One region of the Streptomyces sp. NPDC051636 genome, then DNA from elsewhere that is predicted to be linked to it. Evidence: riboswitches for the same ligand, from Rfam matches in the RefSeq annotation. Region 1 holds a riboswitch; each other region holds the start of a gene.
What was found. A riboswitch is a leader RNA that binds a small molecule or an ion and turns the genes downstream of it on or off. The one in region 1 is predicted to bind thiamine pyrophosphate.
Positions count from the first base shown of each region.

Region 2: it holds a riboswitch for thiamine pyrophosphate, as region 1 does, so the genes downstream of both, thiC (phosphomethylpyrimidine synthase ThiC) here and thiO (glycine oxidase ThiO) in region 1, are expected to answer to the same signal.
Region 3: it holds a riboswitch for thiamine pyrophosphate, as region 1 does, so the genes downstream of both, ACIBBH_RS14035 (thiamine ABC transporter substrate binding subunit) here and thiO (glycine oxidase ThiO) in region 1, are expected to answer to the same signal.

Region 1 is NZ_JBITDA010000001.1:340,130-343,361, reverse strand. It holds gene ACIBBH_RS01640 (NAD(P)/FAD-dependent oxidoreductase) at 46-1,275, opposite strand; gene ACIBBH_RS01635 (hypothetical protein) at 1,308-1,670, opposite strand; TPP riboswitch at 1,710-1,820, shown strand; gene thiO (glycine oxidase ThiO) at 1,818-2,978, shown strand; gene thiS (sulfur carrier protein ThiS) at 2,975-3,187, shown strand; gene ACIBBH_RS01620 (thiazole synthase) at 3,190-3,232, shown strand, end outside.
Region 2 is NZ_JBITDA010000005.1:178,665-181,896, forward strand. It holds gene ACIBBH_RS12455 (YibE/F family protein) at 1-1,276, opposite strand, end outside; TPP riboswitch at 1,348-1,537, shown strand; gene thiC (phosphomethylpyrimidine synthase ThiC) at 1,530-3,232, shown strand, end outside.
Region 3 is NZ_JBITDA010000006.1:133,161-136,392, reverse strand. It holds gene ACIBBH_RS14045 (hypothetical protein) at 1-39, opposite strand, end outside; gene rlmN (23S rRNA (adenine(2503)-C(2))-methyltransferase RlmN) at 247-1,353, shown strand; TPP riboswitch at 1,396-1,503, shown strand; gene ACIBBH_RS14035 (thiamine ABC transporter substrate binding subunit) at 1,584-2,666, shown strand; gene ACIBBH_RS14030 (ABC transporter permease) at 2,723-3,232, shown strand, end outside.

The DNA of each region.
Region 1 (3,232 bases):
GAAGTCAGGACGGTCCGCAGGGGAGGTCGTGGCAGCCCCGCGGCCCTACGCCGTGGCGTCCTTCAGCGGTCTCGCCGGGTCCGCCAGCGCGTCCGGCCGCATGGGTGTCCCCGCCTCGATCAGCCGCCGTCCCTGTGCCAGGTCCCTCGGGCGCCCCACGGCGAGCAGGGCGACCAGCCGGTCCTGTTTCAGCCAGCAGACCGTCCACGCCGGGCCGGCCGGGTCGCCGCGCCAGAGGGTGCGGTCGGCCGCGCCGTGGTGGCCGGCGTACTGGACGAAGCGGCCGAACTGCTCGGACCAGAAGTACGGCACCGGGTCGTAGACCGCGGGAGTCTCGCCGATGATGTTCGCGGCGACCGTGCGCGGGCCCTGGAGGGCGTTGTCCCAGTGGTGGACGAGCAGCCGCTCCCCGTACCGACGGGAGGGGAAGGAGGCGCAGTCGCCGACCGCGTACACGTCCGGGACGCAGGTGCGCAGGTGCTCGTCGGCCACCACCTCGCCCTGCGCGCCGAGCTCGATGCCGGAGCCTGCCAGCCACGCCGTGGCGGGGCGGGCGCCGATGCCGACGACGACGGCGCCCGCGGGCAGCCGCGAGCCGTCGTCGAGCACCACCGCGCCGGGCTCGACCCGCTCCACGCGCGCGTGGGTGCGCAGCACGGCGCCGCTGTCGGCGTACCAGGACGCCATCGGAGCGGCCACCTCGGGCGGCAGCGCGCCCGCGAGCGGACGGTCCGCCGCCTCCACCACGGTCACCGCGCAGCCCGCCTCGCGGGCGGCCGTGGCGAACTCGGCGCCGATCCAGCCCGCGCCGACGACCACGATGTCGTGCTGCCGGGCGAGCACGGGCCGCAGCCGTTCGGCGTCGTCGAGGGTGCGCAGCAGATGCACGCCGGGCACGCCCTCCGCGCCGGGCAGCCGGATCGGTTCGGCGCCGGTGGCCAGGACCAGGACGTCGTACGGCACGGGCCCGGCCTCGGTGTCCAGCTCGTGCTCGCCGGGGCGCACGCCCAGCACCTCGCGCCCGAGCCGCAGTTCGATGCCGAGCGCCTCGAAGTCGACGTCGAAGGCGGAGCCCTCGGCCTTGCCGAGCAGCACGGCCTTGGACAGCGGCGGCCGGTCGTACGGCTGGTGGGGTTCGGCGCCGATCAGCGTCACGGTGCCCTGGAAGCCCTGTTCGCGCAGGGCGACCGCGGTCTGCACCCCGGCCATGCCCGCGCCGACGACGACCACGCGCCGTGCCCGTGACGTGCCCTGTTCCCGCGTCTGCTCGCTCACCCGATCACCATAGACAACTGCCTGATTGTCAGTCAGGGGGCGTGCTCGGTGGCCTGCTCCACAACACTCTCCACCACGCTCGTCCCGGAGCCCGGCTGCGACTCCCACTCCCAGGTCTCCTCCAGCCGCACCCGGCCGTCGGGCAGGCCGACGGCCGTCGACCGGCAGTGCCCCGAGGACGTGGTCCCGTCCCGCTTCAGCTGCACGTACCGGAAGTCCAGCCGGTCCCCGTCCCGGGTGCCCACCAGATACCCGCGTACGACGTCGCCGCCCGCGTACTCGGCCCAGATCTCGCCGTCCTTCTCGTGGTACGTGAACCGGGTGCGCGTACCCACCTGACCTGGGGCCTGGTCCGCGACCGGGGCGAGGATCATTCCGTCGAGCGAACGGGCCATGAGGGGAGGCTCCCTTACAAGTGAGATGCTCTGTAAGGTACAAGCACTCGCGGGAGCCCGGACGACCGGGCTGAGAGGGAGGCTGGCGGCCTCCGACCGTACGAACCTGATCCGGGTCATGCCGGCGAAGGGAGGGGCTGGACGCCCATGTCGTCACGTACGTCAGACGTCCTCGTCATCGGGGGCGGGATCATCGGCCTGGTCACGGCCTGGCGCGCCGCGCAGCGCGGGCTGGCCACGGCCGTGGTGGACCCCGAGCCGGGCGGCGGGGCCGCGCAGGTCGCGGCCGGAATGCTGGCCGCCGTCACGGAGCTGCACTACGGCGAGCAGACGCTGCTCGGCCTGAACGTGGCGTCGGCCCGCCGCTATCCGGACTTCGCGGCCGAGCTGACCGAGCTCACCGGCCTGGACCTCGGCTACCGCAGGTGTGGCACGCTCGCGGTCGCGCTGGACGCCGACGACCGCGCCCACCTGCGGGAACTGCACGCCCTGCAGCACCGCTCGGGTCTGGAGTCCGAGTGGCTGTCCGGGCGCGAGTGCCGTCGGCTCGAGCCGATGCTCGCGCCGGGCGTGCGCGGCGGGCTGCGGGTGGACGGCGACCACCAGATCGACCCGCGCCGGCTGGCGGCAGCGCTGGTCGCCGCGTGCGAGCGGGCGGGCGTCGTCTTCCACCGCGCGTGGGCGGAGCGTTTCCGCGTGGTACGGGACCGCGCCGCCGGCGTCACCACGGCCGACGGCACCGAGCTGGGCGCCGGCCAGGTGGTGCTGGCCGCCGGGAGCCTGAGCGGGCGGCTCGCGGGCGTGCCCGAGGACCTGCTGCCGCCGGTGCGGCCGGTGAAGGGGCAGGTGGTACGGCTGACGGTGCCCGAGCGCTACGCGCCGTTCCTGAGCCGGACCGTACGGGCCGTGGTGCGCGGCAGCCACGTCTATCTGGTGCCCCGGGAGAACGGCGAGCTGGTCGTCGGGGCCACCAGCGAGGAGCTGGGCTGGGACACCACGGTGACCGCGGGCGGGGTCTACCAGTTGCTGCGCGACGCGCACGAGCTGGTCCCGGGCATCACCGAGCTGCCGCTCGCCGAGACTCGGGCCGGGCTGCGCCCCGGCTCCCCCGACAACGCGCCGCTGCTCGGTCCGACCGGCCTGGACGGGCTGCTGCTGGCCACCGGGCACTACCGCAACGGCGTGCTGCTCACGCCGGTCACCGGCGACGCCCTGGCGCACGCGCTGACCACCGGTGAACTGCCGGAGGAAGCACGCCCCTTCACCCCGAAGCGCTTCGGCACGGCCCGCACGGAACAGCCCGCATGAACGGCTCGGTCACCATCACCGTCAACGGGGAGCTCCGGCAGGTCGCCCCGGGAACCGCTCTCGACACGCTCGTGAAGTCCCTCACCGCGGCGCCGCGCGGAGTGGCCGCCGCGCTCAACGAAACCGTCGTCCCGCGCGCGCAGTGGCCGTCCACGGCCCTGGCCGAGGGCGACCGCGTCGAAATCCTCACCGCCGTCCAAGGAGGCTGACCATGGCCGACGACCCCTTCGTCCTCGGTGGTACGTCCTTCACGT
Region 2 (3,232 bases), on a different contig from region 1:
CCAGCTCGCTGTTGGCGACCGTGCCCACGCTGCTCTGCGCGATGGAGAACAGCAGCAGCAGCGGCAGCGCGGCACCCGCGTAGGCCAGCACGAGTGTGTTGACCACGGAGGCGATATGGTCGCGGCCGATGCGGATGCCCGCGCGGTACAGCCCGCGCCAGCCCATCGCCGGATTGGCCTCGTGCAGTTCCCAGACGGCCGACGTCTGCGTCACCGTCACGTCGTCCAGGACACCGAGCGAACCGATGATGACGCCGGCGAGCAGCAGACCGCTCATGTCGATCGACGGATACAGGCCGTGGATCAGACCGGTGTTGTCGTCGGTGTTGCCGGTGAGTGCGGCCCAGCCGATGAACAGCTTGCCGAGGACGCCGATCAGTGACAGCGAGATCAGGGTGCCGAGGACCGCCACCGACGTGCGGGCCGACAGGCCGTGGCACATGTAGAGCGCGATCAGCATGATGGCGCTGGAGCCGACGACCGCCACGATCAGCGGGTTCGACCCTTGCAGAATCGCGGGCAGGATGAAGAAGTTGAGGACCAGGAAGCTGATGGCCAGCGCGACCAGCGCCATGAAACCGCGCATCCGCCCGACGACCACGACGGCGAGTGCGAAGATCCCGGCGAGCAGTGCCATCGGCAGGCGCCGGTTGACGTCGGTGACCGAGTACTGGAGGTCCCTCGGCGCCGAGGGCTCGTAGGCGACCACGACCTTCTCGCCCTGGTGCAACTGCCGCGACTGGTCCGGCTGCACGATCTCGGTGAACGTACGGCCCTTGTCCTTGCCGGTGTCGACCCGGACCGTCGCCTTCTTGCAGCTGCCGTTCGCCTCCTGCTGCGCGGAGCTCCCCTCGGCGGTGGAGGTGTCGCCGGTCGGGGTGTCCCCGGAGGCGTTCACCGACTTGCAGCTGACCTCGACGACCTTGGTGACCGTCGCCTGCTGTGTCTGCCGGTCGAAGCCGACCCCGGTGCGCTCGTGCGACGGGGCTCCGCCGGGCCAGAGGACCGCGAGCCCGACCACGACCGCCGCGGTGAACGGGATCAGGATCGCCGCGATGACCTTGCGCAGGTGCTTGGAGACCGGGGTGGCGGGTCCGTGGCTGTGACCGTGCGCGTGTCCGTGCCCGCCACCACCTCCGCCATCGGCGCCCGGGCCGTGCCCATGCCCGTGGTCGTGCCCGTCACCGGCACCGTGGCCGGATCCTGAGCCGTCGCCGGAACCGTGTCGGCGGGGCGGCTCGGGGGGCGGGTACGGAGACTGGTGCGTCGTGGTCACCGCCCGATCATCGCAAGAACGGCAGAGGCCCACTGTTCACCGCGCCACAAATAACGCTAGCGTGGAGGCACCTTTGCACACGCGGGAGCTCGGAGCACCGGGCTGAGAGGGCGCTGACCTCCGTCTTCGCGATGTTTCACGTGGAACGTCACTTGACTTGAGTGATGTTTCACAGGAAACGCCGACGGACGGATGCCGCTGCGTCGACCGCCGAACCTGTTACCGGGTAATGCCGGCGTAGGGAGTAGGTCTCATGACCAACAAGGACGCACGCACGCCTGCCTCCACGCAGAACGCGACGAACGGCTCGTCGAACGGGGAGGCCGGGAAGTCCATCGGCTGGCACAAGGGGTACGTCGAGGGCTCGCGCCCCGACCTGCGGGTGCCGGTCCGTCAGGTGCATCTCACCAACGGGCAGTCGGTCACGCTGTACGACACCTCCGGCCCGTACACCGATCCGCTGGTCGACACCGACGTCCGCAGGGGCCTGCCGCCGCTGCGGGAGAGCTGGATCATCGCCCGCGGCGACACCGAGGAGTACGCGGGTCGTCCCGTCCGTCCCGAGGACGACGGGATCAAGCACACCTCGCCCCGGGGTGGCCTGCGCAACCTCGACGCGGTCTTCCCCGGACGGCCGCGCCAGCCGCGCAGGGGCCGGGACGGCACGGCGGTCACCCAGCTCGCCTACGCCCGTCGCGGCGAGATCACGCCCGAGATGGAGTTCGTGGCCCTGAGGGAGAACGTCTCTCCGGAGGTCGTTCGCGAGGAGATCGCGGCGGGCCGGGCCGTACTGCCCGCCAACGTCAACCACCCGGAGATCGAGCCGATGATCATCGGCAAGCGGTTCCTGGTGAAGGTCAACGCCAACATCGGCAACTCGGCGGTGACGTCCTCCATCGAGGAGGAGGTCGAGAAGATGACCTGGGCGACCCGGTGGGGCGCCGACACGGTCATGGACCTCTCCACCGGCCGCAACATCCACACCACCCGCGAGTGGGTGCTGCGCAACTCCCCCGTTCCCATCGGCACCGTGCCGCTCTACCAGGCCCTGGAGAAGGTAGACGGCAAGGCCGAGGAACTGACCTGGGACATCTACAGGGACACAGTAATCGAACAGGCCGAGCAGGGCGTGGACTACATGACCGTCCACGCCGGCGTGCGCTTGGCATACGTTCCGCTGACCGCCAACCGCAAGACCGGCATCGTCTCGCGAGGCGGCTCGATCATGGCTGCCTGGTGCCTGGCGCACCACAAGGAGTCGTTCCTGTACGAGAACTTCGAGGAGCTCTGCGAGATCCTCGCCGCCTACGACGTCACGTACTCGCTCGGCGACGGCCTCAGGCCGGGTTCGATCGCGGACGCCAACGACGAGGCGCAGTTCGCGGAACTGCGCACGCTCGGGGAACTCAACCGGATCGCGAAGCGTTTCCACGTACAGACCATGATCGAGGGCCCGGGACATGTTCCGATGCACAAGATCAAGGAGAACATCGACCTTCAGCAGGAGATCTGCGATGAAGCTCCGTTCTATACGCTCGGCCCGCTGACCACGGACGTCGCGCCTGCGTACGATCACATCACCTCCGGCATCGGTGCCGCGATGATCGCCTGGTGGGGCACGGCCATGCTTTGCTACGTCACGCCCAAGGAGCACCTGGGCCTGCCCAACCGTGACGACGTCAAGACCGGCGTCATCACCTACAAGATCGCCGCCCACGCAGCCGACCTCGCCAAGGGCCACCCAGGTGCGCAGGAGTGGGACGACGCGCTGTCCGACGCGCGCTTCGAGTTCCGGTGGGAGGACCAGTTCAACCTCGCCCTGGACCCGGACACGGCACGGGAGTTCCACGACGAGACGCTTCCGGCCGAACCCGCCAAGACGGCCCACTTCTGTTCCATGTGCGGGCCGAAGTTCTGCAGTATGAAAATCTCGCAGGACATCCGGCGCGAACACGG
Region 3 (3,232 bases), on a different contig from region 1:
GAGGATGATCCGCCCTGCGACGATTGCGACGTCGGCCACGCCTGCATCCGTCTCGCTATCGCCAGGACCCATAGCGTGATCACACCCCACCTCCGCAGCCAGGTCAAGGCGTTGTCCCGCGCCCTCTCCGGGCCGTCTCCGGGCCGTCCGAGGTGAATCAGTGGCGACGGACGACGACCGCCGGCGACAGGTGTCCGGACCGGCAGCCGCAGGTCACCGAAGTCGATCTGCGACACTGGTACCACCATGCCCAAGCCCGGAGAACTCACTTTCGTCGCCCCCCGCGGAGCCAAGACGCCCCCGCGGCACCTCGCCGACCTCACGCCCGCCGAGCGCAAGGAAGCCGTCGCCGCGGCCGGTGAGAAGCCGTTTCGCGCCAAGCAGCTCTCGCAGCACTACTTCGCGCGGTACGCGCACGAACCGGAGCAGTGGACCGACATCCCCGCCGGTTCGCGGGCCAAGCTGCGGGAGGCGCTGTTCCCGGAGCTGATGACGGTCGTGCGGCATCTGTCGACCGACGAGGGGACCACCCGCAAGACGCTGTGGCGGTTGTTCGACGGGACGCTCGTCGAGTCGGTGCTGATGCGGTATCCGGACCGGGTGACGATGTGCATCAGCTCGCAGGCGGGGTGCGGGATGAACTGCCCGTTCTGCGCGACCGGGCAGGCCGGTCTGGACCGGAACCTGTCCACCGCGGAGATCGTGCACCAGATCGTGGACGGCATGCGGGCCCTGCGGGACGGCGAGGTCCCCGGCGGGCCGGCGCGGCTGTCCAACATCGTCTTCATGGGCATGGGCGAGCCCCTCGCCAACTACAAGCGGGTCGTCGGCGCCATCCGCGCCCTGACCGACCCGGAGCCGGACGGGCTCGGGTTGTCGCAGCGCGGGATCACCGTGTCCACCGTCGGGCTCGTCCCGGCGATCCACCGGTTCGCCGACGAGGGCTTCAAGTGCCGCCTCGCCATCTCGCTGCACGCGCCCGACGACGAGCTGCGCGACACCCTGGTGCCGGTGAACACGCGCTGGAAGGTGCGCGAGGTGCTGGACGCCGGGTTCGAGTACACCGCGAGGTCCGGCCGGCGGCTGTCCATCGAGTACGCGCTGATCCGGGACATCAACGACCAGGCCTGGCGCGGCGACCGGCTCGGGCGGCTGCTCAAGGGAAGGCCCGTGCACGTCAACCTCATCCCGCTGAACCCGACGCCGGGGTCGAAGTGGACCGCCTCCCGGCCGGAGGACGAGAAGGCCTTCGTCGAGGCGATCGCCGCCCACGGCGTGCCCGTCACCATCCGGGACACCCGCGGGCAGGAGATCGACGGAGCCTGTGGTCAGCTGGCGGCCACCGAGCGGTAGTCTGAGCCCGTCAGTACAACTTCATACAAGCCATGCATCTGCACATTCCGACAGGGGAGCGCCACAGCGCTGAGAGTGCGGCACCAAGGCCGCAGACCCTCTGAACCTCGCCCAGGTCATTCTGGGTAGGAAGTTCGGTCATCACTCGAGCTGTTGCGCCCTGCCCGGGATTCCGCGAAAGGTCTCCCGGGCAGGGCCGCGTCTCTTCCTGGTCATCCCAGGAGGAATCTGTGAACAACAAGACGTTCGTGGCCGCGGCGATCACGCTCGGCCTGGTCACGCTGTCCGCGTGCGGGTCGACCCACGCGAAGGACTCGACGGACTCGGCGGACTCCAAGACCGTCACCCTTGTCAGCCACGACTCGTGGGCCGTCTCGAAGAACGTGCTCAAGGACTTCGAGAAGTCCTCCGGCTACACGGTCAAGGTCCTCAAGGACGGCGACGCCGGCCAGGCCGTCAACAAGGCCATTCTGACCAAGGACAACCCGCAGGGCGACGTCTTCTTCGGCGTCGACAACACCCTGCTGTCCCGCGCCCTCGACAACGGGTTGTTCCAGTCGTACGAGGCCAAGGGCCTGGACACGGTCGGCGCCGCGTACCGGCTCGACAAGAGCGGGCACCGGGTCACCCCGGTCGACTACGGCGACATCTGCGTCAACTACGACAAGGCGTACTTCAGCAAGCACAGGCTGAACCCGCCGCAGTCCTTCGACGACCTGGTCAAGCCGGAGTACAAGAACCTCCTCGTCACCGAGAACGCCTCCACCTCCTCGCCCGGCCTGGGCTTCCTGCTCGGCACCGCGGCGAAGTACGGCGACGGCAGCTGGCAGGACTACTGGAAGAAGCTGAAGGCCAACGGAGTGAAGGTCGTCGACGGCTGGGAGCAGGCGTACGACGAGGAGTTCTCCGGGTCGGCCGGCGGCAAGAAGGCCAAGGGCGACCGCCCGCTCGTCGTGTCGTACGCCTCCTCGCCGCCCGCCGAGGTCGTCTTCGCCGACCCGAAGCCGAGCACGGCGCCCACCGGGGTCGCGTACGGCACCTGCTTCCGGCAGATCGAGTTCGCCGGGCTGCTGAGCAACGCGGGGAACACCAAGGGCGGCAAGGCGTTCATCGACTTCCTCGTCTCCAAGGAGTTCCAGGAGGACATGCCGCTCAACATGTTCGTCTACCCGGTGGTCCAGGGCGCGAAGGTGCCCGCCGAGTTCACCGAGTACGGGCCGGCCGCCAAGGACCCCGAGACCATGGCCCCCGACAGGATCGCCGCCAATCGTGATCAGTGGGTCAAGTCGTGGACGTCGCTCGTACTGAAGTAGCCCCCCGCAAGGGCGGTACGAGAAGCCGTACGGGAAACGCGGCGCGGCTCGCCCTGATGGCCGGGCCCGTCGCGTTCTTCGCCGTCTTCTTCGCCTACCCCGTCGCCGCGATCGTGGCCCGGGGACTGAAGGCCGGCGGCGCCTGGCGGTTCGGGCGGGTCTGGGACGTGCTCGCCCAGTCCGACATCCGGCATGTCCTGTGGTTCACCACCTGGCAGGCCCTCGCCTCCACCGCGCTCACCCTGCTCGTCGCGCTGCCCGGCGCGTACGTCTTCGCCCGCCTCGACTTCCCCGGCAAGCAGGTCCTGAGGGCGGTGGTCACGGTGCCCTTCGTACTGCCCACGGTCGTCGTCGGCACGGCGTTCCTGGCGCTGGTGGGGCGCGGCGGGCTGCTCGACGAGCTGTGGGGCGTACGGCTGGACACCACCGTGTGGGCGATCCTGCTCGCGCACGTCTTCTTCAACTACGCGGTCGTCGTACGGACGGTGGGCGGGCTGTGGGGGCAGCTCGACCCGCGCCAGGAGGAGGCCGCGCGGATGCTCGGCGCCTCGCCGGCGAGAGCCTGG